Regions from separate parts of the Peribacillus sp. YIM B13481 genome, predicted to be linked through region 1. Evidence: riboswitches for the same ligand, from Rfam matches in the RefSeq annotation. Region 1 holds a riboswitch; each other region holds the start of a gene.
What was found. Region 1 has a riboswitch for S-adenosylmethionine ahead of ACFX4X_RS23175 (ABC transporter permease). Riboswitches for the same ligand answer to the same signal wherever they lie in the genome.
Positions count from the first base shown of each region.

Region 2: it holds a riboswitch for S-adenosylmethionine, as region 1 does, so the genes downstream of both, mtnW (2,3-diketo-5-methylthiopentyl-1-phosphate enolase) here and ACFX4X_RS23175 (ABC transporter permease) in region 1, are expected to answer to the same signal.
Region 3: it holds a riboswitch for S-adenosylmethionine, as region 1 does, so the genes downstream of both, mmuP (S-methylmethionine permease) here and ACFX4X_RS23175 (ABC transporter permease) in region 1, are expected to answer to the same signal.
Region 4: it holds a riboswitch for S-adenosylmethionine, as region 1 does, so the genes downstream of both, ACFX4X_RS06520 (methionine biosynthesis PLP-dependent protein) here and ACFX4X_RS23175 (ABC transporter permease) in region 1, are expected to answer to the same signal.

Region 1 is NZ_JBHZPE010000069.1:6,584-14,769, reverse strand. It holds gene ACFX4X_RS23210 (hypothetical protein) at 1-12, shown strand, start outside; gene ACFX4X_RS23205 (phosphatase PAP2 family protein) at 183-761, shown strand; gene ACFX4X_RS23200 (hypothetical protein) at 956-1,423, shown strand; gene ACFX4X_RS23195 (LPXTG cell wall anchor domain-containing protein) at 1,594-1,695, shown strand; gene ACFX4X_RS23190 (GNAT family N-acetyltransferase) at 2,263-2,823, opposite strand; partial or broken gene ACFX4X_RS23185 (ATP-binding protein) at 3,631-4,734, shown strand; gene ACFX4X_RS23180 (MetQ/NlpA family ABC transporter substrate-binding protein) at 5,183-6,022, opposite strand; partial or broken gene ACFX4X_RS23175 (ABC transporter permease) at 6,100-6,229, opposite strand; SAM riboswitch class I at 6,333-6,443, opposite strand; gene blaI (penicillinase repressor BlaI) at 6,824-7,204, opposite strand; gene ACFX4X_RS23165 (BlaR1 family beta-lactam sensor/signal transducer) at 7,185-8,186, opposite strand, start outside.
Region 2 is NZ_JBHZPE010000004.1:17,801-25,986, forward strand. It holds gene ACFX4X_RS04250 (YncE family protein) at 1-565, opposite strand, end outside; gene ACFX4X_RS04255 (hypothetical protein) at 684-950, opposite strand; gene ACFX4X_RS04260 (hypothetical protein) at 1,061-1,303, shown strand; gene ACFX4X_RS04265 (hypothetical protein) at 1,372-1,506, opposite strand; gene ACFX4X_RS04270 (CobW family GTP-binding protein) at 1,569-2,495, opposite strand; gene ACFX4X_RS04275 (cupin domain-containing protein) at 2,619-3,152, opposite strand; gene ACFX4X_RS04280 (methylthioribulose 1-phosphate dehydratase) at 3,176-3,805, opposite strand; gene ACFX4X_RS04285 (2-hydroxy-3-keto-5-methylthiopentenyl-1-phosphate phosphatase) at 3,802-4,461, opposite strand; gene mtnW (2,3-diketo-5-methylthiopentyl-1-phosphate enolase) at 4,468-5,700, opposite strand; SAM riboswitch class I at 5,805-5,957, opposite strand; gene ACFX4X_RS04295 (pyridoxal phosphate-dependent aminotransferase) at 6,087-7,259, opposite strand; gene ACFX4X_RS04300 (carbon-nitrogen family hydrolase) at 7,359-8,141, shown strand.
Region 3 is NZ_JBHZPE010000009.1:62,124-70,309, reverse strand. It holds gene ACFX4X_RS08170 (ring-cleaving dioxygenase) at 1-508, shown strand, start outside; gene ACFX4X_RS08165 (alpha/beta hydrolase) at 508-1,116, shown strand; gene ACFX4X_RS08160 (flavin reductase family protein) at 1,135-1,743, shown strand; SAM riboswitch class I at 1,903-2,005, shown strand; gene mmuP (S-methylmethionine permease) at 2,088-3,482, shown strand; gene mmuM (homocysteine S-methyltransferase) at 3,472-4,434, shown strand; gene ACFX4X_RS08145 (DinB family protein) at 4,608-5,099, opposite strand; partial or broken gene ACFX4X_RS08140 (IS1595 family transposase) at 5,250-6,274, opposite strand; gene ACFX4X_RS08135 (hypothetical protein) at 6,821-6,988, shown strand; gene ACFX4X_RS08130 (helix-turn-helix domain-containing protein) at 7,702-8,106, opposite strand.
Region 4 is NZ_JBHZPE010000006.1:130,740-138,925, reverse strand. It holds gene ACFX4X_RS06535 (ABC transporter ATP-binding protein) at 1-862, shown strand, start outside; gene ACFX4X_RS06530 (hypothetical protein) at 929-1,171, opposite strand; gene fumC (class II fumarate hydratase) at 1,261-2,643, opposite strand; SAM riboswitch class I at 2,980-3,093, shown strand; gene ACFX4X_RS06520 (methionine biosynthesis PLP-dependent protein) at 3,181-4,293, shown strand; gene metC (cystathionine beta-lyase) at 4,290-5,471, shown strand; gene ACFX4X_RS06510 (type B 50S ribosomal protein L31) at 5,582-5,830, opposite strand; gene ACFX4X_RS06505 (ABC transporter ATP-binding protein) at 5,967-7,985, opposite strand; gene ACFX4X_RS06500 (ABC transporter ATP-binding protein) at 7,982-8,186, opposite strand, start outside.

The sequences.
Region 1 (8,186 bases):
TTAATCAACTAACGGATGCTTTACTTCGTTAAGAAAGGTTGCTGCGGCAGCCTTTTTTTATTGCACCAAAGGGGCAGGTTAGCTCTATAAGAAATTGAAACAATAGGGAATAATTGTTAATATTAAATTAGAGAGAATAGGAGAACAGCTAACTAGGCAGGTACATTAAAGGAGATTATGAAATGAGTTTTATGGAAGCAGATTATGAATGGTTTAAATTCATCAATAGTAAAGTCCAACAATATCCATTATTAGATAACATAATGATTTTCTTTGCGGAATATGTTCAATATGCTTTTGTTTTATTAATTTTGATGTTATGGCTACTAAATAAAAGTAATTTCCGTGTGATAGCTTTTCAGGCTATGTTTTCATTTACTTTGGCGTATTCAATAAACAGAATTATTGAGTTATTCATTTATAGAGAGCGACCGTTTATATCGCATGAAATTATTCAACTCGTTGAGCATTCTGCTAATTCCTCTTTTCCAAGTGACCATGCTACATCTGCAATAGCAATTGCTGTTACTCTTTGGCTATCATCCCATCATTTTAAATATACATGGTTTATTCTTGCGATAGTAGTAGCTTTCTCAAGAATATGGGTAGGGGTTCACTATCCCTTAGATGTAGTTGCGGGAATTTTAAATGGAGTGATAATAGCATTATTTACACATTACCTTTTGTTCAAGGTAAAACCCATATCATTACTAATAGAAAGGCCAATTTTCCAAGGACAAGGTAGGATGAAAGATTGTTAGTTATGGCAGATTATATATCTTGCTAAACTAACAGGTACATTACTTCCATAAGGGGGTTGCTTTGGGAGCACTTTTTCTTAATGAATTAACGGGGCAGTTAATTCATTAAGAATCCACACCTATTTTGGTAATTACTTTTATAATGAAGTAGCTGATTTCAGTAGGAAGATTGCTGTTCAAGGTGGAGGATAGATATGAAATCTAAAAAGACAGTAGTGATTATTGCTTTCGGTATAATATGTATAGCTATCTTCATAAATCTATTAAAGAAGGATTTATGGGATGTAAACGAAGAGTTATTAAAAGAAGAAGTGTTATCAATTGGACATTCCGTTGAAACAATAAATTTATTAGATGTAACACCATTTGACTGGGATGTAGTATATTCCTTTGGACCATATACCCCGAAAGATGATATATATGAAATGGTAGGTTATAAATGGGATGCTATTAGTGAAACTGTAAATGAAGGAATGAATCAAGTTGTATTTTTGAACGATGGAAAAGTGGTCTGCTATTTATATGGTTATCCTGAGAATAATGGATATGGTATATCTTTTGAATCTGAGAATGATAAAGATGCTGGTTATATGCTTAATATTAAAGATGATGTAAATTTTCAAGTAGAAAGAAGCGACAGTGTCGTATATTTGAGAAACTAAGGAAGGATAACTACTGGTGCTTTTTCAATAATGAAGGCTGCTACGGCAACCTTTTTCTTACGGAACTAACTGGTCAGTTTAGTTTAATAAGACTTTTAGAATCAAACTATCAGTTGAAAAACCTTTTTAGAAAAAATCTCGTATATTTATTAGAATAGGAGGAACAGGTTATGTTAGGGGATATTATATATCAAGTTATTGTTTTCGGAGGTATAGCATTAATTTTAGGTGTTTTAGGTTATTTATTTTTTAAGAGAACCAAGAAAAGCTGATTAAATTTCTAATTCATGTAACGGGTGCTTTACTTCATTACCAGGAGCTGATCAGCAACTCCTTTTCTTATAGAACTAAAGGGGTAGCATTCCTGTAATAACTGAAAATGAGGTTTGGATGAAAAAAGACCTCTTGATATGATGAACGTGTCCTAAGCTGGCAAGGAAAAAACATCTATTTGGAGGCCTTACAATGAATTATAACCAAAATCATAAAATCTCTCAAATTACTTCTGAACCTTAATTGTCGGAGTAGAACATCGCCAAGCACAAACATGTCGCTCGAGCACGATTTTAGAGGATTGGAACTGGGTAAAACGTGTTTCTTTGAAAAATCCGGGTGACAAGATATTCCAGTGAATTTTAGATGAGATCAAAGGAAGAATCAACGAGGTTGTTAAAGCATAAGCGTCAAATATTCCCCGCCTACATAGCACAACTTAATGTTCCTAGAACAAAAGTATACATTTATGAATTAATGCTCAAATGTGTATAGCCTTATTCATCAGATTCGTACATTAGTTTACAAATTGAATAATATTGTATTCAGAGGTTAACCGATAACGTCTACGCTTCAAGTAAATATAAAAAGTCTGCATATGATTGATCCTTTTGTAAGAGAAATAAAGTGTATTGGTCTTTTGGGATTTCATATAAATCATATACAGCACCATTTTCGTTTAATTGCGCATACATCGATTTTCTTGTTTCATTTGCTTTTATAACATAAGGAAGTTTTTCGGCAGCTTTTATGGAACGGATATTTTCTTCTCGAATCCGCATAAAAACCGTCTCAATACCTAGCTCATTAAAGAGTTCTTTAAAAAAAGCATCTTTAGCAGGTCTATTATATCCTTTTCCGTGATAAGGTTTTCCAATCCAAGTACCTAAGAATCCGCAATTATCTTCTATATCGAATAAAGTAATCATACCGATTGGAATTCCCCACTCATCAAGAATAGTCCGAGAAATTAATTCGCCACGCTCTTCGGCCTCAATCGTTTGTTTTGTCATAAATAAGAATTCCTCATATGAACGAACTTTTTGGCGTACAAATGGGAAGACATCTGGATGTGCCATTAGTTCGTACAATACGTGGCTTTCATGAAGATCTCGTTTCTTAAGCATAAAATCCCTCCAATCATAAGCAGACTCAAGTGTGTTTTAGGATTTTTTTTAATAATAAGAGATATGCAATAAGTGAAAATGCATAGCGGTTTTCACTGAATTATGGCAATTCACAATGCTAAAGGGGGCTTTTATAGATTTTAAGATACATTGATTTTTGATAATTAGGTAAAATAAAAATATGTAAGCGACCTTGTCATTCCTATTAGGATACACAAGGTCGCTTAAACTATTTCTTCTTGATTTACCATTACTTTGTAATCTAATCCTTTCATTTTTTTATTTTTTTAATACCAGTTTTAGTATTTTTCTAAGAGAAGATCCGTATTTTAAAAAAGGGACAAAGGCTAAGAATTCTTTAGAAAAAACAGAGCTTTCTTGATACTCAATGTGCATTATATGTCTTCGTCTTTCTCTATTTCATTGGCATCACCTTCTTTTAATTTAGTAAGATTAGCATACAAGAAAAATTTTATGTTGTAAATACAAAAGTCGAAATTTTCTGAAAAATATCGAAAAAAGTAGTTTTATATACTTTTTTTAAGAGAATCGGATCTTATGCAGCAATTCCAAATAGTTGAGTCTAGACGGAAAAAGATGGGAGCTCATACCTGTCCATATGGTTAACAGGATTTATATAGAACCACTTTTTATGCTTCATGGAAAATATGAATAAAATATAAATAAGGATTATTGCATCAAGACCCTTTCCAATATATAATATTTAGAATATTTAGAAAATTCGGAGTGAAGGAGTGAAATTATATATCTATAAAACAATTACAAGAAAGTTATATGTCTATTCTACAATTACGAGAAAGTGAGATGAAATACCGAGCTCTATTTGAACATGCAACTGATGCAGTTTACCTATTAGAATTGAATGAGGATCGATTGCCAATTCTATTTCTTGACGTAAATCCAGTTGCATGTAAAAGATTGGGTTATAGTAAGGAGAAAATTCTTTCAATGTCTGTTATGGATATTCTTCCTGAAAAAATTAAAACTATAAACATTATAAAAGATTCCGAAAAGGGAAAACATAACTTCACTTTCCGAGATGAATATGTTTTTAAAATTGAGGAGAAAATAGATACTGAGTTAATCATCGATATCTTTAGATTAGGTGAAAAAGAGGTTGCTATGGTTATTTCTCGAGATATCACTGAACGTTTAAAAACAGAAGAATTACTGCGAAAATCAGAGAAGCTTGATGTGGTAGGGAAATTAGCTACAGCAATAGCTCATGAAATTCGAAATCCACTAACAACTATTAAAGGATTTATACAACTAATACAATCAATGAAAAATAAAGAAAATCAGTGGTACATAGATGTAATATCATCGGAAATTGAACAAATAGAAGTAATCACAAATAGACTTATGATAGTAGCTAAACCACAAGCAGTAAAGGTTCAACTCAATAATTTGAGCATGTTAGCAGAACAAGTTATAACGCTACTGCAACCTCAAGCAATGATGAAAAATATACAGATCAGAACAGAGCTTAAATCAGAAATTCCCTACATACCTTGTGAAGGAAACCAAATAAAACAAGTGTTTATCAATATCTTAGAAAATGCAATTGAAGCGATGTCAACGGGAGGAGAAATTTTGGTTCAAATCGATACACTTGATAGTCATCAAGTAAGTATTTGTTTTATCGATCAAGGATGTGGGATTCCAAGAGAACGTATCCCATATCTTGGAGAACCTTTTTATAGTATCAAAGAAAAAGGGGTTGGCTTAGGGTTAATGATCTGCTATGAAATTGTGAAAGCACATCAAGGAAAGATAGTTATTGAAAGTGAAATAAATAAAGGAACAACAGTTAATGTTATTCTTCCCATCTATTTTCTTTCTTATCAAAGGATTCTTTTAATTTCTTTCATGGGAAAGGCTTTTCGGTGATTACATACGTCGGTGTCGACTGGATATGACTACTTACAAATATTGAATGATTGGTATATCTTATACAATATTTTATGTAATCTTTGTATCACTTTTGGATTGCATATTATCACGATTTTCTTAGTTTCTTTTGACATGAGAGGATTGACCGTGACGACGGCAATATCCTCACAGAATAACTAGATGTTGATCCGTAATTCTCTCAATTAGTTGATTTTGTTTGTTTTGCATTTTAACATTCATAGTAGGGCTTCCTCCTTATGACTTTGAGTTTAGTTAAGTATTTATGTTTAAGAAATTTACGCTTTAAGTTTTTTTGTAGCTTCTATTAAGCGGCTTTTTGTAAACGGATTTTTTGCTTTTCTAGTGTATAGACATAGAAGAACCCCGAGTAATGGACCTTTTTCGAAGTGTCCATTATTCGGGGTATAGTTCATGAAAGGGTATTTTATTTAGATACTGGTATGACTGCACCTTTATATTTTTTAGTAATGAAGTCTTGTATTTCTTTAGAGCGAAGTACTTCTACTAACGCTTTTACTGTCTCTTTATTTTCATCGCCCTTACGTACAGTGATAATGTTTGCATATGGATTATCTTCACCCGATTCAACAGCGATTGGGTCTTTAAGCGGATCTAGCCCTGCATCTAACGCATAGTTCGCATTAATAACAACCGCATCACCTTCGTTGTTATTATAAATTTGAGGTAATAGGCCACCTTCTATATCTGCATTAAAAGTTAAGTTTTTAGGATTTTCTACAATATCATTAATCGTAGCTTCTGTTTTATTGAGGCCTTTTTTTAGCTTAATAACGCCCTCTTTTTCAAAAATAGATAGAATACGTCCTTGTTCAGCTACAGCATTACGCATAATAACTGTACCGTTTTTTGGAAGATCTTTTAAGCTATCATACTTTTTAGAGTAAATGCCGATTGGCTCAATATGAATAGCACCCGCATTTACAAAGTCATAGTCTGGATTCTCTTTTAACACTGATTTAAGATATGGAACGTGTTGGAAATAATTTGCATCAATCTCTTTATCAGCTAACGCTGTGTTCGGAATAATATAATCTTGGAATGTTTTAATTTCTAAATCAATTCCCTTTTCCTTTAATAATGGCTTTGCCTCTTCTAAAATTTCAGCATGTGGAATGTTTGATGCACCCACAAGGATTTTCTTTTCTTTGTCTGAAGAATCTGATCCGCTGTTAGTCGTACCGCAAGCTGCTAAACTTAATACTAATGCTGAGGAAACTGCTAAAGTTGATATCCACTTTTTCATAATTCATTTCTCCCTTATCGTTTATCTATTTTTGTTGTAAATATATCACCTATAAATTGAATAAAAAACAATGACTAAACATCATTATTATTGAGCTGAAACCCTTCAAGATATAACAAATTACCTAAACCACCTGCACCAACCCCAGCAACCAACTAGAAGGATTGTTGTAACTGTAATACCTGAAATTAATGCTGGCACCAGCTCTTAGTATGTTAGTTTGTCCGAAGTATACAGGGGAAAGGAAAGTTTTTTCTCCTCAAAAAAACCTTTCTACACATGAGTAGAAAGGTTGGTTAAACAATCCTTTCTCTCATCTTCCAAAGCACATTGCTTTGCAGGAATTGGCACCATATCAGTTAATTAACTGACGGTTGCCGGGCTTCACAGGGCACAGTCCCTCCACCTCTCTTGATAAGAGTCAAACAATATATTCAATTAAACGAAATATTTTAAATTCAGCGTTAATATAGTATGACAGTGATCTTATCATGACCAAATGGTAGTGTCAATCAAAAAAATGTTCAATTAATTTGAATTTACGAATGATTGCGTTAAATGTCTTGTTCCTGTAGCCCTTACGATTGCTTGTTCCAGGCCCTGCAGAAGCCTTCACTATCAAGAAGCGTGATAAAAACATCTATTGAATTAAATTCATGCATAACTATTATTAAGACGAAAGTTCTGATTTTTTTCGTATCAAACTACGCAGATAATTACATGGGAAATATGTCCGCCGCTATTTCGATTTCGACCGAAAAAAGCGATTTGGAAAAATCCCAAATCGCTTTTTTTATAGTATTATTTTTTAGGTGTTTTATTTAAAATAAAGCGTAGTTCATTGATATCATCATCAGATAGGGCATCTTCCTGAATGAATTGGACAAGCATGGATTTCAGGGCACCTCCATAAATACGGTTGATAAATGATTCGGTCTCGGCACGCTGGCACTCTTCCTGTGTATAGAGCGGGTAAAAGGTGTAAATTCTTAGATTTTTATCGACACCTACTACATCTTTTTGAACCAATCGATCGAGAAGAGTGCGTATGGTTTTCGGCTTCCAATCGGTACTCTCCTGTAAGGAAACTATGATGTCATTTGCTGTTTGAGGGGCTTTATCCCAAAGCACGTTCATGATTTCCCATTCTGATTCTGATATGCTAGGAATGTTTTTCTCCACTTTTCTCCCCTCCATTTTCTTTATAGATTCCTAAATCTTTTAAAATTGATAAAGTAATTTCTCCCGCCTTGCTTCCAGATGAATCATCTTCATTTTGTATATTGGTAGCAAAGAAATAAGTATCGTTCTTCGTCTCTACATACCCGATAAACCAACCATTGATGTTTTTTCCATTCACTGTTCCTGTACCTGTTTTTCCTGATAGGCGAGCTTCCTCATTCTTTTCTAAGAGCAGGGCGTCCTTCACAGCTTGGATATGCATTTCCTTATATCGCAATTGATTGTAATAAAAGGCTTGCAGCAGTTGGACTTGCTCGACTGGAGAAATTTTCAATGAGGATTCGAGCCAGAATTCACCCAATTCCCCGGATACATCGGCATTTCCATAATTTATCGCTTGCAGATTGGATTGTATTGTTTCAAATCCTGTCCTGCGATCTAATTCTTGGAAATACCAGTTTACCGAATTTTGTAAAGCGGATGAGACATCCTGATCCATATTCCAAGCGTCATAGGGTTGCTCAGTCCCATCCCAGGAAAGAGTGGATTCTTCGGGTGATATCACATTTGATTCTAGTGCAAATAAGGCACTATAGATTTTGTATGTGGAATCAGGTGATACCCGCAAAGTACTTTTCTCTTCATTATAAATGCGATATTGCTGTGCGTTATGATCATATAAAACAAAGCTTCCTTCATACCCTTTAAAGAATTGATGTAAATCTTCATAAACTACTCTGTCATTTTTAAAATAGTATCGGTCTTTTTCCGTCGCAAATGCGAAAACGAAAGGTAATTGGATTGTCAAAATGATACTGGCCAACACATAAATAAAGACGCTTTTCCTTATTGATTTTTTTTGGGAATGCTTATAGGCAGAAATTTGTTCAATTCGTTTTTTGATTTGAAGCTTGGAACCGTTTAATTGTGTCACTAACTGTAGATTACTTGACCGTTTTGAAAGATCCAAAAAATTAATGAT
Region 2 (8,186 bases), on a different contig from region 1:
CAGTGCTGGAACTATGTATGGGAAATTCGAATTCAACCTTTTTCGTTTCAAGATTTATCACTGAACATTTGGTATCCCCAAAATTAATTACATACAAGCGATTCGCTTGCACACCCTGAAGAACGGTCAAAGGGCTTTTACCGACACTGACTATATCCTGTTCCTCACCTTCATCATTTAAAAAATAAATGGAGTGATTCGATTGATTGACTGCCACGATGCTTTTTCCATCATGTAATAACTGCATATTGACGATCCCTTTCCCAATTTCCCAACTGTTTATCAGTTTTCCTTCTGATAAAGAGTACACTTGGACTTTCTCCATATCCTTTCCATAAAGCAAGATAGTATCTTTGTCTGCCAGGAGCAGGGCTCCGGTAAATGGTTCTGAAATATCCCATTTGGCAAATGGATGATAGTTTTCATCTATGAAAGTCAGGGAGGTATCCTTGATATTGACTGTCGCCAAGAAAGATTTACTTTTATTTATTTTTGTAAATGTATTACTGCCATTACACCCAGTAAGCAGTAAGATGGCAAGAAAAAGCCCAATGCCCCACTTCATATTTTAAGCTCCTTATTCATTAAATATCTATTTTTTTTAAATTTTAACAATGATTTGTGAAAAAAGTATGAAGCGGAAAAGAATATTCTCTAAACAAGCATCCGTATCACAACTGGAATCATAACCTTTCCAATTCAGTGACATAGGATATGACGATCGCGTTTTTCATTTCTTCTGAAAGCGCAGAACCCATCACGCGTTTAATACAGAGGTAAAACTTTTCCAGTACTGGTTTCCGGGCACGGGGGTGTGCATTTTCATCTAAAAGCTCGCGGCGAATTAGTTCCGATAATACTTCCCTTCCACCTCCATCCGGCACCTTACGATTATTCCATAAACTTAAATAAGCCTCCAGTACTGCTTCTTGCCTGACATTATCTTTCATATTATCCCTTCCATCCATCACTAATTTATACATATTATTAATCAAGTTTGTAAAGACTAACTTAATATTACGATTACGCAATAAAAAATTCAAAAAAAGGAGTGAGTAAATTGTCTCAAGTATACCGCTGTCCGAATTGCCGGACAAATAAATCTCGCTTCAATCTCATTAAGCAAGTATCAACCCCCATTAAAAAGGATCCGCAATCCGGTGAGATCGTTGAACAATATTCGAACGATTCGCTTCAGCCTTTCCATCTAGCATATAATGGTCCAGAAATTCGGGTGCAATGTGCTGCGTGCGGATTAATTGAAGACGAAAAGACATTTGCCGCCTTTGGATTGCAACAATGAAAATGGTCAGACCCATTTATGGTCTGACCATTTTTTCAATCTTTTCCCACCGACATTTTAGCTGCGGTCTATGGCAATTGGAATGACTTTTCCATCCCCATATCCATCATCCAATAATGCATTCTCGATTTCAATGGCCTTTTCCCTAAATCTTCATCTAGATTTTTCATCGAATTCGGATAATCATTCTTATTCCATGGCAATATTACCGCCTCCTTGATAAGAAAGTCTCCTTTTATGTTTCTCTTTAATGGACGGCAGACGTTTATTGGGCCGCTTTCGCTTCCAAAGCCTTCAACTGGCCGATGATAATTTCCCTATCCAACTTTTCACCGATAATGACGATATTCAATGGCATTTTCATCATTTCATTCATATACATCGGCATTCCGTATGAGTATTGGAATAAATGGGGGAGTTGTGAATGTGTAAAGGAAATGTATCCTTTCATTCGATAGACCGTTTCCGGAAGGCCCCTAAGCCAATCTTCAAAGTCAGTTTGTGCCACGGCACCCTCAAATGTGTGGACCACTGCAGTTAAATGCAAATGGTCGTGTACATCAAGCTTTTGATGGCCATTTTGCCGTTTTCTTTGCATCTGCTGCAACGATATCAAGGAAATGGCCGCATACTCCGTCAATAAACAAACAGCATCGGTGTTAAGCGCCTGTATCGAATATATCAGCTGTGCGGCCTCCATCTCACTTACAAGGTCCACTTTATTCAATAATATGAAATCCGCATGGTGGATTTGCTCAGCAAGCAACTGCCGAAGCTGCGGAGACAGTTCTTCCCGATCGCGCCACCGTAGTAAATCGACGACCGTTATAATCCCTTTATAATCCAGTCTTTTGGCGAAAAGCGGCGACATGATGCCATCCAATACTTCAACTGGATGGGCTGCGCCCGTCGTTTCAATATAAACGGCGTCCAGGTTGTTTTCAGTTAGCAATTCATGAAGCTGAACCTCCAGCTTATCCTGAATGGTGCAGCAAATGCACCCGTCAAACAACTCCTTCAATGGCACTTCATCACCAATCAGGCCGCTGTCCACCGATACACTGCCGAGCTCATTCAAAAGGACGGCCACTTTCCTATTTGCTTCACTTTCCTGTTTTAATATATTTCGTAGAAGCGTCGTTTTCCCGCTGCCGAGAAATCCTCCTAATATGTAAACTTCGGTTGTTTTCATTTGTATCTGCTCCCATGATCCTGTAAAATTCGATTCCGTTAAATTTTATCATACTTATCTTTTAAAAGCACTTGCCCGAACCACATAAAAAACCAGCCCGTAAGCTGGTTTTTCGACAATGATTCATGCTTGAACTTCGTCTTTTTCGTAAATCGGCACCCATCCTGCCGCTGTAACGAAAATACGGACAGCTACAGTTTTTCTATCTTCTGCCAGCGTGAAATAATGCCGTGTGGATTCTGGTACACTAATAAGATCTCCTGGATTAAGCCGTACATCAAACCACTGCTTATCGCTGCCCTCAATGGCAAAAATACTGGTTCCGCCTGCTATGAAACGCACTTCATCATCTTCATGGTGGTGTTCCTGCTTAAAGTTTTCAAGCATTTGATCCAAGTTTGGATTTGCATCGGATAATGTGATGATATCTTGAGCTTTATAGCCTCTTCTTTCGGAAATTTCCGCTATCTCAGATTTGAAAGTTAAAAGGATTTCCTCTTTGTCAGCATCTGTCAGATCGTATTTTTCCACAAGATGGGCCGGTAATTTCGAAATGTCCCATTGTTCATAAATAACCCCTTGTGTTTCTAAAAAGCCTTTTACCTGTTCACCGTTTTCAATAACCTCGTTTGTTTCATGGAACCTAATCATCGCCATCATTCATCCTCCTCTAGGATCTTTTATCTTAAAGAACCTGCAAACGCCTTTTGTTGATTAAGCAACAGTTGATATTGAAATAAAAATTCGCAAGCTTCAAGTATTCTTTTTGCTTCGAGTCCGCTTATACCCCAAACCGTAATTCCATGATTGCGGATCAGCACGGCGCCAGAGTCTTCTTCGACATGTTGCTTGAACTTATCGGATAACTGTTGAATGTCAGCGTGATTATATATTATTGGAATCCGAAGCTCTGAATCTTCATCCCACCGTCCGGTCGCTTTTATGATTTCATGATTATGAAAAGAAACCTGACCTTCATCTCCGTACAATTCGGATATCACATTATTTTCAACTGTATGGACATGGAGTACACAGTTCGCATTGGTTTTCCCGTAAATAACGGTATGAAGCAAAGTTTCGGCCGATGGTCTTAGCTCCGTTTCTTCAACTGGTTTTCCTTTTAAATCCACCAATAAAAAGTCCGAATCCGATTGCTTCCTTTTATCCTTACCGCTTGCCGAAATATAAAAGAAAGGACTTTTGGGCTCGCGGATGGACAAGTTCCCGCTTGTTCCCATAAACCAATCCCTTTGGGCCAGTTCAGCTTTAATATCGGCTAGCTCCAGCCATTCTTCAGTATGTGTGTTCACGCCTTTACCTCCTCCCGCCGCTTTAAAATATCAATTACATCATAAAACGTCTCAAAACCTTGATGAGGAATCCCTTCTCTATCACAATTCTCAAGCAGCATGTCACGGGCTATGACAAAATCGGCCTGTTTTGCCGCTTCAAAATCCGTTACTGAATCTCCAATAACGAGCTTAAAATCACCCGCACTCGCAATTCCCCTCATAATTGATGGCTTACAGCAACCGCAATCCTTATTACATTGGTCATCACAAGCGTGGGGCCACTCAATATAAATCTTTTCCTTATTGAAAAATGCATTGTTGCAATAAACGGAATCTGCTGGCAAGATATCATTTAAAAGAGGTGCAATGAAAAAATCCATGCCTCCACTTACAATATATAAAGGGATGTTGGCTTTTTTCGTATACTCAACGAATTCATTAAATCCTGGACGAATGCCGGCCGTCTCGCATACATATTGAATGATGTCATCCTTCAAGCCACTATCAAGCAAGGAAAACATATCACCGACCCCTGAAGATATACTGATTTTTTGCTGAAGGACATCGTCTTTCAACTTTTCCCACTCCGGTGGCGCAAATTTTTTCATGATAGAAATGATATTATCTGTGTTGGTGATCGTTCCATCGAAATCGCAAAAGATGATCGGTTTCATTATTTCTTACAAGCCTCCCCATAAAACAAGAGCTTTTTTTAGTCCTTCTTCCTCAGCCGCCGCTTCTGATAGGTCCTTTCCTGCTAGTACGGCTTCAACAGCAGAACGGAAAGCCTTGGCCCCGCCCTCTGCTCCGTCAGGGTGTCCGTGAATTCCACCTCCGGCATTAATGACACTGTCCAGCCCAAAATCCTTGATCAGGTCGGGAACCATGCCTGGATGAATGCCTGCAGAAGGTACAGGGAAGGCCTTTTTCCATGAAAATTCATCTTTTGTAAGAGCTTCAGCAATCGCTAATGTTTCCTTTTTTTCAAGTGCGACATTTCCATAAGGTGATGGGAACAAGGATAAATCCGCTCCTGATAACCTCACTAATTTACCAAGCAATAATGGATAGCCTATCCCATAAAATGATGAAGATGCCAATGCCCCGCTATATGCGGGGTGCGCCATGATCGGTAGTTTGATATGATCATGTTCACTTAAGGCTTGCAATACATCCAAACCATATGTATGAACGTTGAACAATAAAGCATCTGCCCCTGCTTCAGCCGCTTGCTTCGCCTTATCCAATAAATCAAATGTTTTCCCTGATAGATTGACAGCATATAAAGTTCGGTGGCCAGTCGTTTCAAAGACTTCATTCAAAATTCTTTTTCCCGTTTTTATTCTATCGAAAAATGGAGTCTGTTCCTGGTCAAAGAGAATCTCATCATCTTTAACTAGGTCAACACCTCCTAACGCTTGTTGCTTCAGTTGCTCATTATGGAAGGTTAGATCCCTTCCCAATACACCTTTAAAGATGCTCATCACCAGGGGCCTGTTAAATACCTCAATCTTTTCCCTTATGCCTGTAATGCCAAATTGCGGTCCCGGGAACGCTTTTTGAATAGCACCGACAAAATCCAGGTCGATCAGTTTTATTTCACCGTCCAATGAAAGTTTGCCGAAGACCGTCGTAAGGATTGCAGGTAAATCATTAGAGAAATTCCCAGCCGGATAGGCAATTTTAATTAGCGAACGGTACACTTTACGATTAAAGTAGCCGTTTGCCCTCTCTTCTTCAGATAGTGGCGTTACGGATACTACACGTCCCTTATGCTTTTCCAGTTGCTTCTGGACCAATTGGGGCAGGTCCGTCCATGTCCCCACAGTCAAACCTAAGGCAATGCTCTCTGCTTTTTTCTCATGATTTCCATTAAAGTCATGAATTAAATAAGTAGCGACTATCTCGCTCATCTGATCACTCCTATTACACGTTAGTAAACTCTCGAAGTCATTAACCTGGCATTGCTCTAAATGGCAAAAGCCCCTTCATATAAGAAGAGGCTTAAAAAGCCATCTTCTTATCTCCCAGCCATTGGCTGCAAGAATTAGCACCGTGCCTTGTGGATTTCATGAAAATCCGGCGAAGAATTCCGCCCCATTTTACAATGGAATTACGGTCGGTTGCTGGGCTTCATAGGGCTAGTCCCTCCACCTGCTCAAAATAAGAAAACGCTGATATATAGTTACAAATATCGAAAGATTTAGAATTTATTTTGTATTCTGACAGGTATTCCATACTTTGTCAATACGTTTTTAACCATTTAACGGTGGGATACATTGGATACCTCAATCCTTCGTTAAAACAAGTTTAGTGTGCGAATTCGTTCCACAGCCTCTTTTAACCGCTCTTCCGAAGTCAGAAGCCCTACCCTTACGTAACCCTCGCCAAATTCACCGAATCCATTTCCTGCGGCAACAGCTACGTGGGCATGCGTTAATAAATAGTCTGCAAAACTCTCTGACGTAAAGCCTTTTGGTACCTTGAGCCAGGCAAAAAACGATGCTTCAGGAGCTTTGACTTCCCAGCCGATTGCCCTTAATCCCTCAATGAAAACATTCCTGCGCCCCTCATACATCTTCACTAATTCCTCTACACAGCTCTGCGAGTCAAGCAATGCACTTGCCGCTGCTTCCTGTATCGCCGGGAAGAGACTCACATAAAGATGGTCTTGTAATAGTTCAAGAGCCTCTATGACACTTTTATTCCCCATTGCGAAGCCAACTCTCCACCCTGCCATATTGTATGTTTTCGATAGTGTGTATATTTCTATTCCTACATCCTTCGCTCCCTTTGCCTGGAGAAAGCTTGTCGGTTTTTTTCCGTCGAACCCTATCGCTCCATAAGCGAAATCGTGGACCACACAAATTGAATGCTCTCTTGCGTGGGAGACGGTTTCATAAAAAAAACTTTCAGTTGCAGAAGCACCAGTGGGGTTATTCGGATAGTTCAAGAACATCATTTTGGCTTTATCAAGCACGTCTTTATGTATAACTTTGTAATTCGGAAGAAAACCATTTTCTTCTGTCAAGGGCATGAATTCGGTTTTTGCCTGGGCTAACACTACACCTGAAAGATAATCCGGATAGCCGGGATCAGGAACCAGGATCGTATCACCTGGATTTAATAAACACTGCGGCAGTTCGACAAGACCTGCCTTTCCTCCAAAGAGAATCGCCACTTCACTATTTGGATCCAGCTTGACTCCATATTCACGTTCATAAAAGACGGCAGCGGCATCCTTTAAATATTGATGTCCCCGGAATGGTGAATATTTATGATTAATCGATCTTTCAGCAGCAGTCTGTAAACTTTTCACGATATGTTCAGGCGTAGGTTGATCAGGATTTCCCTGGCCTAAATTAATGACATCATGTCCTTGCGCCGTAATCGCATTGACTTTTGCGACAAGTGAGGCAAAAAACTGCTTTGGCAGGTCCTGAAGCTTTCCGGATTTTTCGAATTGCAACATTTATACACCTTCTCTGAAATTTCTTGAAATTCTAGTCACAAATGATATATGTTTATCATAGTCTTGTAAAGCATTTTTTACATGTGGGGGTTTTAAACGATGAAGTGGAAAATAGCCTGTATTCAAATGGATATAGCATTCGGGCAACCGGATATCAATTTTCAGGTTGCGGAACAATGGTTGGAAGAAGCAGCACGGTCAGAACCCGATATCGTCATTTTACCAGAGCTTTGGACAACTGGATACGACTTGACCAGGTTAAATGAGATTGCTGATCAAGAGGCGGAAAAAACGATTGAATTCCTTAAAACACAGGCAAGGAAACACGAGATTCACATCGTAGGCGGTTCCATTGCCAAAAAAACGAGCATGGGTATCTATAACACCATGATCATCATCAATAAGGATGGAAAACTCATTAAAGAGTATGATAAGCTTCACTTATTTCAATTGATGGATGAACATCGCTACCTGCAGCCAGGTGAAAAAGAAGGTTTATTCACTCTTGATGAAAAAATATGTGCTGGATTCATTTGTTATGACATCCGCTTCCCGGAATGGCAGCGAGCCCATGCTGTTCAAGGTGCCGAAGTTCTATTCGTAACCGCAGAATGGCCTAAGCCCAGACTCGATCACTGGAGAGCCTTATTGATTAGTCGTGCCATCGAGAACCAAGCCTATGTTGTAGCCGTTAATCGTTCAGGTTCGGATATCAATAATATATTTGCTGGTCATTCCTTGATTATTGATCCATGGGGAGTTATCGTAAGTGAAGCGGGAGAAGAAAACGAACTATTGACAGGCACCTTGGACTTCACTAAAGTTACGGAAGCACGTAACAAAATACCTGTATTCGAAGATCGCCGGCCGGACTTTTATTAATTTCCCCATTGACAAACTATTTAAAAAGTTGATATTATTTTCCCG
Region 3 (8,186 bases), on a different contig from region 1:
CAAGGCGGTCAAGGGATTCGGCGGTGCCGTATTATTGACGTCAAAACCGATCAAAACGATGGAACTATTAGAGAAAGTGATGGGCTTGCAAAAAATTGGGGAAGAGGGCGATTACATCCGCTTCAAATCCACATCGGACATCGGAAATTTGATAGATGTTAAAAAAACGGTTTTGCCAAATGGGAACATCGGAGTGGGAACTGTCCATCATCTTGCATGGCGTGCCATCGATAATGAAGATCATAAAGAATGGAGGGAGCATATCGCCAACCATGGCTATGGTGTGACACCCTTTACAGACCGTCAATACTTCGATGCCATTTATTTCAGGGAAGATGGAGGCATACTTTTTGAAGTTGCCACAGATCCACCTGGCTTCGCTCATGATGAAACGAAGGAAACGATGGGTAGTAAATTAATGCTGCCGCCATGGCTGGAAGAAAAAAGGGGAATCATGGAGAAAACGTTACTGCCGGCAGTGCCGAGAGTACTGGAGGAGGATAAATGATGAAGCATATTTTTCAAAAAGGAAGTAATCCAGAAGCGCCATTGCTTTTGCTTTTACATGGCACTGGAGGAACGGAAACAGATCTCTTGCCATTAGCGGAAATGGTTTCACCGGGATCATCCGTATTGAGCGTACGGGGAAATGTACTTGAAAACGGAATGCCTCGTTTTTTCCGCCGGTTATCCGAAGGGGTTTTTGATGAAGAAGATTTGATCTTTCGTACGAAGGAGCTTTATGACTTCTTGGAATCAGCGTCCAAAAAATATGACTTCGACCGTGAAAGAGTGGTAGCATTAGGTTATTCCAATGGTGCAAATATAGCGGCAAGTTTGCTGTTCCATTTCGAAGTGGCATTACAAGGAGCGATTCTTCATCATCCCATGGTGCCTAGAAGAGGGATTGCTTTGCCGTCCCTTTCGGATATACCTGTATTTATTGCTGCAGGTAAAAACGATCCGATTTGCCCGGCAGCAGAAACTGATGAACTTAATCAACTTTTACTGCAAGCTGGTGCTACAGTGGATGTTCAATGGGAAAATTACGGTCATCAGTTAACACGTTCAGAGGTTGAGGCAGCGGGTTCATGGTTTCAAAAGAACTTTTTATAAGAATGAGAGGGAATGAAGATGATTTCTGTTAATCCTGAAAGTCTTACTGAACGGGATAATTATAAGTTTTTGACTGGAAGCATTATACCGAGACCTATAGCCTTGGTTACGACACAATCCGAAACCGGTACAATCAATATAGCGCCGTTCAGCTTTTTTAACATAGTCAGTTCAAATCCTCCAATGATTTCCATTTCTGTTCAACGGAAAGAAGGAGTTTCAAAGGACACGGCTCGAAATGCAATTCAAACAGGTGAATTCGTTGTTCATATCACTGATGAGAATAATGTAGCTGATGCAAATCGAACGGCGAAGGAACTCCCATCTGACGAAAGTGAATTGGGTCTTACCAATTTCACGCCAGCTGTCAGTGATAAGGTATCCGTACCAGGATTGCAAGAAGCAAAGGTACGCTTTGAGTGCATATTAGAGCATGCGATACCATTGGCAGGTTCCCAGAATAAACCCGGTTGTGATTTATTGATAGGGAAAATTGTCTGCTATCATATAGAGCAAGATATTTACCATAATGGCCGAATTGACCAGAATGGGCTAAAACCTGTCGCAAGATTAGCGGGTCATACTTATACAAAACTAGGAGAATTATTTGAATTGGAACGTCCTTAAGAATTGTGGCGACACCTTTAAAAAGATGTCGTCTTTTTTTTATATCTTCCGTTATCTCCAAGTCTTGAGCGACTTGCCCGCAAAAAAGCAAGTCTTTACAATCCAAAACAAATACTTGACAATTTTTTCATAGATTGATAAAGTAATAAAAAAATAAATTTCTTATCCAGAGAGGTGGAGGGACTGGCCCTATGAAACCTCAGCAACAGGTCTGCTACGACACTGTGCTAATTCCAGGGGGTGAAACCCTGATAGATGAGACCCTACGTTTTTATTTGTCAGTAACGCACTCTTATTAGAGTGCGTTTTCGTTTTTTCTGGATGCAGGATGAAGGGGAGTATGAATGGAGAACAAAAGGAAGCATGAATTTCAACGGGAAATGAAAGCACGGCATTTAATCATGCTATCGCTTGGGGGGGTGATTGGAACTGGTTTATTCTTAAGTACGGGTTATACGATTCAACAGGCTGGCCCGTTTGGCACTATCCTTTCGTATCTGATAGGGGCACTAGTGGTTTATCTGGTCATGCTATGTTTAGGTGAACTGGCAGTACATATGCCCGAGACAGGTGCGTTTCATAGCTATGCAGCCAAATACATTGGACCTGGGACAGGGTATACAGTAGCCTGGTTGTATTGGCTAACTTGGACTGTTGCACTAGGTTCGGAATTCACGGCCGCTGGATTGTTGATGCAGAGATGGTATCCATCAATCAATGTCTGGATTTGGAGTGCTCTATTTGCCATTTTGGTTTTTGTATTAAATGCACTGACTGTCAAGTTTTTCGCTGAATCTGAATTTTGGTTTGCGTCAATAAAGGTAATTGCGATCGTGATATTTATTATTTTGGGAGTTGCTGCAATGGTAGGTTATATTCCAATGACTAACTCTCAATCAGCACCGCTATTTTCCAATTTTATAAGTGCAGGTTTATTTCCTAATGGTGCTTTTGCCATTATCATGACGATGCTTGCAGTGAATTTTGCATTTTCTGGAACTGAATTAATCGGAATTGCAGCTGGAGAAACTGTGAATCCAGAAAAAACGATACCAAAGGCAATTCGTCTGACATTGTGGAGATTGATTATCTTTTTTGTAGGAACCATCGTTGTATTATCCGCATTATTGCCTATTTCGGATGCAGGCGTATTAGAAAGCCCCTTTGTGGCCGTTCTTGAACGAATTGGAGTGCCGTATGCAGCGGATATTATGAACTTTGTTATTTTAACTGCCATTTTGTCTGCTGCAAACTCAGGTCTATATGCCTCTTCCAGAATGCTTTGGTCACTTGCAGATAAGAAAACCATATCACCAATATTCGCAATATTAACAAAACGAGGTGTTCCGATATATTCAGTCATTTTTAGTATGTTGGGCGGTGGTTTAGCCCTGTTCTCTAGTGTTATTGCACCGGATACTGTGTATATAGTGCTTGTGTCCATTTCGGGTCTGGCCGTGGTTGTAGTTTGGATGAGTATTAGCGCTTCACAGTTCCTATTTCGGAGACGATTTATAAAAGAAGGAAATTCAGTAAATGACTTGGCTTATCGTACACCATTATATCCGCTTGTACCAATCATTTCTTTCATGCTTTGTCTTTCTTCTTGTATAGGAATTGCATTTGATCCTACACAACGGATTGCGCTTTATTGTGGTATTCCATTTATTTTGTTTTGCTATGGAAGTTATTATGTAACACAAACTTCAAAGAAAAGAGGCGTAGATCTTGAAGAATAAAATTAACCCAATTGACGCTATTTTACGAGAACATTCAGTCATGATTCTGGACGGGGCTTTAGCTACAGAGCTTGAGCGGTATGGGTGTGATTTGGACGATCCGCTGTGGTCTGCCCGTGTATTGCTTGAAAATCCAGAGGTGATTTATCGGGTTCACACTGACTATTTCCGTGCAGGAGCGGACTGTGCGATAACTGCAAGCTACCAAGCTACTGTTGAAGGTTTCTCCTTGCGTGGAATACAAGAAAAAGAGGCCCTGAAGTTAATTCAGAAAACGGTGTTTCTCGCAAGAAGAGCGAGAGATGATTTTTGGAAGGAAGAGACGCAAACGAATAGACCTAAGCCATTGGTTTCTGCATCAGTAGGACCCTATGGGGCTTACCTCGCTGATGGTTCAGAATATGTAGGAAACTATGGTGTTTCAGATGAAACTTTAGCAGAATTTCATCGAATAAGAATATCAGCTTTGATTGAAGCAGGTGCTGACCTTATAGCATTTGAAACGATTCCATCCCTGCAAGAAGCAAAAGTATTGAATTCATTATTGAAAGATTATCCAGAAGTATATGCTTGGCTATCCTTTTCTTTGAAAAATGAGAAAGCAATAAGTGACGGTACATTGCTGGAGGATTGTGCAAAGTTCTTTGAGGACAGTGAGCAAATTGCTGCGATCGGTATTAACTGTGCACCAGTATCAGTTGTCACGGACGCCATCAAGGTGTTAAGTGCGAACACAAAAAAACCAATTATAGTTTATCCGAATTCTGGTGAAACCTATGATCCACAAACTAAAACATGGCATGGTCAAGAATCATGTAACACGCTCGAACCAAAATCTGAAGAATGGCACCATGCTGGGGCACGTTTAATCGGAGGATGCTGCAGAACGGCACCTCATCATATTGAAGAGATTTCAAGAAAGTGGCGACCTTCCGAAGTGGTATCCTCATAGCTTTATTCCTATATCAACTATTTTTAATAATCATTATATAAAAAACAAGGCTTTGTTAAGTAGTATTGTTGTTTTTTAGCTATAAAATATGGGAACGTCCGATTTGGACGTTCCCGTTCTTATTGCATTAAAGCCTACTATAATGGAATAACGGTAAAGCTAATGAAACTTTTTTAAAAGCTGCGTTTCTCTGGCCAAGCTCCTTGCATTTTACTAAGGAATACAATTTGCCCAATATGATATGCGTCGTGCATTGCTAAACTCTTCAGTTCAAGCACTAATGAATTATCACCTGGAATCTGTCTATACAAATCTTCATGTTCTGATTTTTCTAGTATTTTTCCAAGTTCACGATGAACATAAAAGTATTCTTGTTTTGTTTCCTTCCAATTTTCTAACGTCTCAGTTGGTAATCGAAATGTAGAGTCATTATTTTCTGCCTGTGGTTCATTCGCTGTTTCACCAAGAAATCGCATCAGATATCTCTTTTCAAAGAAAAGTAAATGACAAACTAATTCCCAAATGGAATTCATTGCCCCATCAGCTGGTTTCCAAATTGCCTGTTCAAAAGTGATGTCCTCTAGCACTTTTTCTAGTGGTGGAAACCAGTCTTCTTCATCTAAGCAGCTTGCCCATTGTTGTAACAAAAGTGTCTTTACATCCATTCCCTATTCCCTCCAATTTAATCCCTTTAATAGATATTCCCTTTGGTCAAAATTCATTTGCGGCGTGTTGTAGATAGCTCACTAATTAAGGTGTCATGTCAATTCCTTGTTCAATTAAACTGGCCCAATAACGGAACAATGAACGTTCTGTTATTTGGAAAATTCTGATAACCTTAGTTTATCATAAGTTGTGTTAACTGAGAAAGAACAACTGTCTAAAACCAATTTGGTTATCGTAAAGTTATCTTTTATATGTTTGATGGTGTCTAAGAATTGGAACCAGCTCAAATAATGGTCTAGATATTTAGTCGCTACACCATTAAAACGCTCCATCCAGCTCTTTAAACGGCTGTGATAACTATTTACATTCTGGATGTGATAAATCCCCTTTAACTCGCTCCCTACCATTTGCTTTAAAGCGATGACGCTCAATTCCTTTTTCTTTGGCATAAGTCATAAACGCCCGTCAAGCATCCGTACATAGAACATTTTGTATTGATAGCTTGGAACCTAACGCTTCGTCCAAACTTTCATTTTATAATACGCCCTTGTCCTATTGTTTTGGAAAACGTTCTCTTTTGGCGGTCTCTGGCTACAAGAACGCATACTTGGTCCTTACTTATTCCTCTAAACTCCGGACTACCACCGCGTAACCTTGGTTTTCGACCTTGGATATTCCGTTTTCCTTTCTCGGCATAGAGCAAATAGGTTTCATCCATTTCTACTATACCTTCGAAAAGTTCAAAATCCATCTGTTTCAATGCAGTTAGAATTTTATGCCTCCAATAAAAAGCGTTACATAATGAGCACCAATGAGTTTAGCTGATTTCCGAAGGGAATACCCTGCAATCATACATTCGATGAACTGAAGCCATTTACTAGGCATATGAGTTCTGTGAAGTGGAGTGTTCGTCATATCGTGAATGTTTCACCGCACTCTTTGACGAATCAATGGTATTGATTGTAGTTTTTACCTGATATTTACCGAAGCGAATGACATTAGTGGATTGACAATGGGTGCAGGTGTAGCCGTCTTGGTGTTTCTGTTCTGATACATCAGTGAATACAGACTCTGTTTCTCCCGCACTCCCTAATGAGTTTGTGAAGAACTCATTCAAGCGCTGCTGTCTTTGGCTTAGATTTCTGATTTGGTTAATTATGTCCGCTCCCGCCATTAAAACTCACTCCCTCTCAGTAATTTTAGCTCGTTATAGAACAAACTTCGGTATAATCAAATAACAACATTATTCTTTAACAAAGCCAAAAACAAACAGAACAGGAAGCGTCTTTATCAGGCGGTTCCTGTTCTGTTTGGTCTCTTTATTCGTTCAGTAATATGTAAAGAGACCGGGACCAGCCGCCTTGCTTATTTTTGTCTAGTCCCTTTAAAAAAAGGCGTGTAAGATCGGGATATAAATGATCGCTAAGATATGCTGTTCGGGTCCTGACAGGGTTTGCTGTGAGTTTACGATGGGAGCCGTTCTCGACAAATATTGATGGTCCAGTCGTCAACTCACTGACACTGGGGATTTTGCAGCCATGTTTTGGATTCACATGTTCATTTTAAGTCGAATCCTTTGTGACAACGTTGAAAAACATCCTTTATGTAAGTCGGCCCAGCATGAGCAGTTATTAACGAAAAAGTAAAAAGTGAAATTAAATCATATTTTTTTTTTGCTTGGGAAAACTAAACAAACAAGAATAGGAAGGAGAGAATGAGTATGAGTCGTGGTAAAAATTTTAATCATAAAGAAAAAGGTCACCCTGGAAATTTACCTAATAATAGAATAAGCGAAGAGAAGGAACACAGCCGACAGTATGAACAGATTGAGGATATTGTCACACATGAAGCTTTTAAAAATCGGGAAAAAGAAGACGAGATGCCTTAAACAGGGAAGCAGAATGTAGGTGGGGACATTATTAAAAGTGAGATTAAGCAACTTCCGATGCCGTTAAAAATTCACTTTTAAAGATTTCATTGCTATGTTATGGGGGAAACCATGAGCTTTGCTATGGTTTTTTCTTTCATTGCAAATAAATAAAAAGGAAAAGCCGGAGTATTAAACCGATATTTCTTATGCTATAAGTCTTTCCGTTCCATTTTATATCGATATGAAATTATTATTAAAAACGTATATATTTTGAATCGGACCAAAATTCCCTTGATATTATTTGAAGTAAGAAAATGGGGAATAGGATAAAAATGGTGGATGATCTGATCTTTGAATAAGACGACTTTCTTCTATTAATTAATAAAAACTAAATTTTATTGAAGAGCTACAAACCAGTAAGTAATTTTTACTCATTCTTAATTGGGGTGAGAGTCACGAACGTGAAAACTCAACATTAATCATAACCAGGACGACTTACCTGATTTTTTTAATGGAGTTCATGAACTTAATAGCCTCCTTCTCCCGGAAGTTCCCAACTATAAGGGAGATAGTGAAAACAATTCCAAACCTTCAAAAATACTAATGACATGAATAACTTTAAGGAACGCTGATGCTGTATGGCCCGTACCTTTTTAATGCTACAGAATATGATAGTCTATACTCAGGTTTCGTTTATTTGCTGCCGAGATTTATATCAGAAGTCCAACTTATCAGATTTCAGCACAATGTCTTGTTGCTTCATTTTGTTTATTGCGATTTACTTCCAATTCTCGCTTAGATCTAATAAAAGCAATAAATTGAATCATTTCTTCTTCAGAAAGAGAGGTTCCATCGACAGCTAGCTCCATGTTTGGGAAATCCGTTAATTCCATGACTTGATTGGACTCTGTGGAAACATTTTCAGACTGAAAAACTGGATAATCTACTCTACCTAGAATGTAATCGGTGGATGTTTCATATAAGCCGGCTAATAAATTAATTGTTTCTAATGAAGGGCGGCGGTGCCCCGATTCGTAACCTGCATAGGTACTCTTAGCGATTCCGAGTCTATCAGCCGTATATTGTAAAGACCATCTTTTGCCCTTCCTTAATGCAGTTAATCTATTTAAAATCATCTTTATTACTCTCCTTTTATATATAAAACTATTATAACATCATATTACAATGAAGTGTACGCGTAATGAATAACTTACGC
Region 4 (8,186 bases), on a different contig from region 1:
CAATATGGCATTTGGATTGAAGCTCAGGAAAACACCAAAAGCGGAAATCAAGCAAAGGGTCAATGATGCTGCAAGGATCCTCGGACTTGAAGAGCTGCTAAACAGGAAACCTAAAGCCCTTTCCGGTGGTCAGCGCCAGCGTGTGGCACTTGGCCGTGCAATTGTAAGGGACGCAAAGGTTTTTTTGATGGATGAGCCACTATCCAATCTCGACGCAAAGCTGCGGGTTCAAATGCGGGCGGAAATCGCTAAACTACATAAACGGCTGGACACCACGACAATATATGTCACACATGACCAAACAGAGGCAATGACAATGGCGACACGCCTTGTCGTAATGAAAGATGGTGTCATCCAACAGGTCGGTGCACCAAAGGACGTTTACGAGAAACCCATTAACGTTTTCGTCGGCGGTTTTATCGGATCGCCTGCCATGAACTTCTTCACCGGAACATTAAAAGAAGGCACGATTAAAATTGGTGCACAAACGCTAGAAATACCAGAATTGAAGATGAAAATGCTGCGTGATCAAGGATATGTCGGAAAAGATATAATCCTTGGCATCCGTCCGGAGGATTTCCATAATGAAGGAGTTTACTTCACGGAGTCCCCAAACACAACATTCACAACCCAAATTGATGTAGCCGAGCTCATGGGCGCGGAGATCATGCTTTACTCCACATTAGAGGGCCAGGACTTCGTCGCACGGGTCGATGCCAAGAATATTATCCAGGCAGGCGAGAAAATCAAACTTGCCCTTGACATGAATAAAGCCCACTTTTTCGATAAAGGGACCGAACATCGCATTTTAGTTGAAGAAGATGAACAGATGCAGGAAAGCATGAAGTTATCTGCTAATTAAACGCAAAAAGACCCGTTCATGAATGGGTCTTTTTCGTTTATTCAAATAATATCTAAGGGGCAAATCCTATTCCTGGACCAAAACCACTTCATCATGTCCGCATTCAGAGCATTTCATGAGATGCGGGCATTGGCCTTTTTGAAGGGATTGAGGGTATCCGTCGTTTTCTTTAAGTGTGTCGATATCCATATAAGCACTGTAATCATCAGCGTAATCCATGAATTTCCCTTTATCATCAAGATCACTGCTGCACTCCGGGCAATTTACATGAATTTTTCTTAGACCGTTGCAAAGCGGGCATAAAGACATTGTTTTTCCTCCTGTCCCCGATACTTTTCCATTATTTTAACATATGGGAACACCCTCCCTAAAACCAACGGGAGGGTACTCCTATGCAATTATTTATTAACCATGTCAGCAGGATCTACCCATGCTTTGAATTCAGCTTCCGTCAGGAATTCTAATTTCAACGCCGCTTCTTTTAACGTAGAGTTGTCCTTGAATGCAGTTTTGGCGATCTTGGCTGCTTTTTCATAACCAATATGCGGGTTCAATGCTGTTACCAACATAAGTGAACGGTCTACATTTTCTTTGATTTTATCTTCATTTGCAGTGATGCCAACTGCACAATTAATGTTGAAAGAGTGAATGCCTTCCGTCAATAATTTCACCGTTTGCAGGAAGTTAAAGATGATGACTGGTTTGAATACATTCAGTTCAAAGTTACCTTGGCTTGCTGCAAAGCCAATCGTAGCATCGTTACCCACAATTTGTGTCGCAATCATGGTAAGCGCTTCACTTTGTGTAGGATTGACTTTACCTGGCATGATGGAGCTGCCTGGCTCGTTTTCAGGAATGGCAATTTCGCCGATTCCGCTTCTAGGGCCACTTGCCAGCCATCTGACATCGTTCGCAATTTTCATTAAATCCGCTGCCAATGCTTTCAACGCACCGTGTGCGTAGACGATTTCGTTATGGCTTGTCAATGCATGGAACTTATTATCCGAAGTGACGAAGGGATGTCCTGTATCTGCTGCAATTTGTTTGGCGGAAAGTCCTGGGAATTCTTTTTTTGTATTGATTCCCGTTCCTACAGCCGTTCCGCCTAGGGCCAGGTTCAATAATTTTTGGCTGCTTTCCTGAATCATCGCGAGATCTTTATCGAGCATCGCTTTCCAACCGGAAATTTCTTGTCCCAAAGTCAGTGGTGTTGCATCTTGAAGATGTGTCCGGCCAATTTTCACGACATCCCAAAATTCTTTTTCTTTTGAATCGAAAGTATCACGAAGTGCTTTGATGGCAGGAACCAATTTTTCAGCGACTTCCATAAAGGCTGCAATATGCATGGCGGTCGGGAAAGTATCATTGGAGCTTTGTGCCTTGTTAACATCATCATTCGGGTGAAGGGTTTCGGATTCACCATTTTCTTTTAACCATTCATTCCCTTTGTTAGCGACCACTTCATTCACGTTCATATTACTTTGCGTACCGCTTCCCGTTTGCCAAACTACAAGTGGGAAATGTTCATCAAGCGTACCTTCAAGGATTTCGTCGCAAATCTTAACGATGGCATTCTTTTTAACCTCCGAAAGATCACCAAGATCATAGTTCACCTTTGCCGCAGCTTGTTTAACGTATGCAAATGCACGAACTAATTCAATCGGCATTTTTTCGTTACCGATTTTGAAATTGTTACGGCTTCTCTCCGTTTGTGCACCCCAATATTTATCGGCAGGAACTTTCACTTCACCCATCGTATCTCGTTCGATTCTGTATTCCATGTGTTCTCCTCCTATTGTTTGCACTATTCATCGAAGACCATATGTATATGAAATGAATAATGTCATATTATTCTTTCTCTCTATACATTGTACAAACTTTATTTTTTTAATGCAAAAATAACCGGCCATGCCTCCCCCTTTTTCTTTAAAATCCATTTAATATCGTGTTTATCCCTGGACCCATGAAAATTTTGGATATTCTTTTTAGACACATAAAGTGTTGGCACCGCTAGTCTCCAATTGCCCTATTCATGAAAATCAAAGCATTATCATCCAAAATGTTCTTGACAGTATTTTATATATATAGTAAATTCAAAAGAAATTGAATAATCTAAACTCTTATCGAGAGAGGTAGAGGGAATGGCCCGATGACACCTCAGCAACCTTCATTTGTTTCAAACCAATGAAAAGGTGCTAATTCCACAAGTTTGTGAACTTGGAAGATAAGAAGAATGACTCGTCCCTATTTAATCAAAGTCTTCTTCTTAAAGAAGACTTTTTTTTATTTTATTTAACTAAAAAGGAGCAGTGAAAACTATGTACAAAACTGAAACATATCTTGCTCAATTAGGAAATCGCAGTGAAACGGCGACAGGAACAGTCAATCCGCCAGTATACTTTTCAACAGCTTTTCGCCATGAAGGAATCGGCCAATCGACTGGATTTGATTATACAAGGACAGGTAATCCTACACGCCAACTATTGGAACGATCCATCGCCGATCTGGAAAAAGGCGACCAAGGGTATGCCTGCAGTTCAGGAATGGCAGCCATTTCTACTATACTGGCCTTATTTAAATCAGATGATGCATGGATTGTCAGCGAAGATCTTTATGGCGGTACATATCGTCTGTTGGAACAAGGGTTTAAGAAATGGGGATTGAAGTGCGACTATGTAAACACTTGTTGTTTGGAGGATATTGAAAAAGCCATCACTCCTCACACGAAAGCCATCTTCATCGAAACTCCCACTAACCCTCTTATGCAGCAAACAGACATTAGCGCCGTTGCAGCATTGGCCAAACGATTTAATTTATTGTTAATCGTTGATAACACTTTTTACACGCCTCTTATTCAACAACCCATCCTGCTTGGAGCAGATATTGTGATCCACAGTGCAACCAAGTATCTCGGTGGTCATAATGATGTGCTCGCTGGACTGATCGTTGCTAGCGGCGCTGAATTATGTGATGCACTTGCCTTCCATCATAATGGCATGGGAGCTGTCTTGAGCCCATTTGATTCCTGGCTGTTGATGCGCGGAATGAAAACCCTGGCATTGCGGATGGAACGTCATGAAAAGAATGCCAAGATACTTGTAGATTACTTGTCGGAACATGATTGTGTTACAGATGTATTGTATCCAGGTAGAGGCGGCATGATTTCATTCCGTATCATTGATGAAGCGGCGGTCAACCCATTTTTACAATCACTCTCATTAATTTCGTTTGCAGAAAGCCTTGGAGGGGTTGAAAGCTTCATCACCTATCCTGCTACACAAACACATGCCGATATACCGCTTGAAGTCAGAACGGCGAACGGGGTTTGCAATCGCCTGCTGCGCTTCTCCGTCGGCATTGAAGACAGCGAAGATTTGATCCAGGACTTACAGCAAGCATTCGCACATGTAAAAAGGGAGGCACTACGATGACCACTCATGATTTCAGCTTTGAAACCAAATTACTTCATAATCAACATAAATTCGATCCTGCAACAGGCGGTGTGAGCGTCCCCATTCAGCACGCATCCACTTTCCATCAATCCGATATCGATCAATTCGGCAAATATGATTACAGCAGAAGCGGGAACCCAACTCGCGAAGCACTGGAAGATATCATTGCCGAACTTGAGGAAGGCACTCACGGTTTTGCCTTTTCATCAGGTATGGCAGCCATTTCAACAGCTTTCCTGCTGTTGTCTGCCGGAGACCATATCGTCATTTCCGAAGATGTGTATGGCGGTACGTTCAGGATGGTCACAAACGTTTTGACGCGTTTCAATATTGAGCATACATTCGTTGACATGACGGACCTTGAAAGCATTAAAGCGGCCATTCAGCCAAATACGAGAGCCATATACATCGAAACGCCTTCAAATCCATTACTTAAAGTGACCGATATTAAAGCAGTATGTGATATCGCGAAAAAAGCCGGTGCCTTAAGTTTTGTTGATAATACATTCTTGACCCCAGCATTACAAAAACCACTGAATCTGGGCGCTGATGTTGTCCTTCATAGCGCAACGAAATTTTTATCCGGCCATAGTGATGTGATAGCTGGACTTGCCGTAGTAAAAGATCCGGATTTGGCAGTAAGACTCGGTTCCCTCCAAAACTCCTTTGGAGCGGTTCTTGGTGTACAGGACGCCTGGCTTGTAATGAGAGGTCTGAAAACCTTGTCCGTTAGAATGGAACACTCCCAAAAAGGGGCAGAAAAGATTGCCGCCTACTTAAATGAGCAGCCTTTGGTGAAAAAGGTTTATTATCCTGGCCTGGCCGATCATCCACAGCACGAAATCCAGCAAGGCCAGTCGCTTGGTGCAGGGGCGGTCCTATCATTTGAATTGGAAAGCGAAGAAGTCTTCCGCTCTTTCGTGAACACTGTCGAGCTTCCTGTCTTTGCCGTAAGCCTTGGAGCGGTCGAATCGATTTTATCCTACCCGGCCAAAATGTCCCATGCTGCCATGCCTGCTGATGAAAGGGAAAAGCGAGGCATCACGAACAGCTTGCTCCGCCTCTCTGTCGGACTTGAAAATCCGGACGATTTAATCAAGGATTTCGATGCTGCCCTCGTAAATATTGCAAAAGGGGAAGCAATTGCTGCAAAATGATTAAAGGATGGGTGCCTCATAAATTATGGGCACCCACTTGTTTGCATCATTTTAATTCTTTTTCAACCTATTAATAAATAAAGGCCAACGATTTCTCGATGGCCTCTCTTTCATTTCTTCATATTATATTTATCCAAAAAGCGGTCCACCCGTCCGCCTTTTTCAGCAAACTTCTGCTTTCCAGTATAAAAAGGGTGGGTATCTGAACTGATCTCCACTTTTAATAACGGATACGTTTGCCCATCTTCCCACTCGATCGTTTCATTGGACGTTTTCGTGGAACCTGTCAAAAATTTATAACCACTGTTGGTATCCATAAATACTACTTGTCGATAATCGGGATGAATTTCTTGTTTCACTATTATCACCTCATTGTTAATATGGGTATATGTTAAACGTAATGATTACTATTATTGATCATTTTGCTTGAAGGTGCCAATAACCGGCACCTCCTTATAGTTTAATCTTGATTATCCATACTTATTCAATTGTGCTTCAACCGGCCATCCCGTTATGCGGACCGGCCTGCAGTTCATACATTTGATAATACTTCCCTTTTAATTCCATTAATTCTTCATGTGTACCTTGCTCGGAAATCCGCCCTTTATCCAGTACAAGAATTTGGTCGGCATTTTTAATCGTGGAAAGTCTATGTGCAATGATGAAGGTCGTTCTCCCTTTTTTCAGCACATCCATTCCCTCCTGGATAATTGCCTCGGTTTCAGTGTCGATGCTTGCAGTCGCTTCATCCAATATCAGAATCGCCGGATTGAATGCAAGAGCACGTGCAAAAGAGATGAGCTGCCGCTGTCCAGAAGATAACGTTCCTCCTTTTTCAATCACGGGTTCATCCAGCCCTAAAGGAAGATGCTTCAGCACTTTGTCCCCTCCTACATCTTTTAATGATTTTTCAACCATTTCCCTTGTGATGCCTTTATGATTCAGACTGATATTGGAAGCGATGGTGCCAGTAAATAAATAGGGATCCTGTAGGACGATTCCCATATGCTCCCTAAGCGTTTGATGGGGGATATCCAAAATATTCCTGCCATCAATTTTGATTTGCCCTTCGCTGCTATCATAAAAACGGAACAGTAAATTCATTATTGAACTTTTTCCTGATCCAGTATGGCCTACTAAAGCGACCGTTTCCCCTTGCTTAGCTGAGAAGGAAATGTCCTTTAACACATATTCTTCATCCTTATAGCCAAAAGAAACATTTTCAAATAGCACGTTTCCTTTGTATCTGGATATGTTTTCATCACTGACAGCCAATCCCTGCTCATCCAATAAACTGAATGCCCGCTCCCCTGCAACAAGTGCCTGTTCTAGGTTAGCGAACTGATTGACGATTCCGTGAAGCGGATGAAGCAGTCGGCTGATCAAATCAACAATTGCATACATCATTCCTAAAGAAATGGCTGAACTCGCTGTAAGGGAAATCCCGCCGAAATACCAGACGAATGCCATTAGCGCCAAAACCTTAATGACACCAATCAAGTTTCCACCCGTCAACGAATTCAAATGGAGCATTTTATTTTGATAGGAATAATGCTCCCGGTTCAAATTTTCAAATGTTTGCTTCGTTTCCTTTTCACGTCCAAATGCCTGAATGATGCTCATTCCAGAAATGGATTCATTGATCATCCCATTAATATCGCTGACCCGTTCCCTAATGATGTGATTATATTTCGAGGCGAATTTACGGTATACAGTCGTCCAGATAACGATGATCGGAATAAGTAAAAGACCAATGGTACCAACACGTGCATCCAGAATAAACAAAGCAATGAGAACGCCGAAGATATTAATTGTGCTCGAGAAAAAGTTGGCGAGCACGGTTACATATAATTCCCGGATCGCTTCCGTATCATTAGTGACCCTTGCTACAACTTTTCCCGCTGGCATATTATCGAAATAACGTATCGGTAAACGGGAAATATGCTTAAAAATATCATTTCGCATCTTCTGAATGATTCGGTTGGCCGCTTTCTGCAAATAAAAACTCTGCCCATATTGAAAAATGGAAGAAATGATGACAAGGCCAAAGTAAAAAGCCACAAGCTTAAGGATCCGCGGAATTTCCGGTTGGTAAAACCGCATCACTTCCTGACTGGTCAACTTCACTGCTTGCGCCCGTTGCTCTTTTCCGTCTTTCTTAATGATCAACGATTGGTTCTCCAAGGTTCTGCGTCCATCCATTGGTTCAGCTTCATTTACGAAGACAAATTGATTTCCAACCTGCAGAACGTGGACTTCCCTGCCTTTCTTCTCACCTTCAGTGAAGTAATCAGCCCGTTTATACCATTTTTCTTCATACTCCACAGCATCTTTTCCTTTAACCGTTTCATACCAGGAGGATTCGATGCCAAGTATATGTGAATCAATGATTTTCTTGGCAACGAACGGACCCGTTAAATCGGCCGCTACCGAAAGTGCCAGCATGATCAGGGCGCCAATGATCAATTTTTTATAAAGGGCAGCATAATTAAAAAGTTTCTTTACGACCTTCATGCCTTCACCTCCGTTCCTTCATCAACCTGCTGCCGCTCGTATTGCTCCCTATACCAGCCATTATCCTGCAGTAAATCTTCGTGAGTCCCCTCTTCGATGATCTCTCCGCCATCCAACACGATAATCCTATCCGCGTGCTGAACGGCTGATAAGCGATGGGTTGTGATGATGGTCGTTTTCCCTGCCCGTTCATTTTGGATA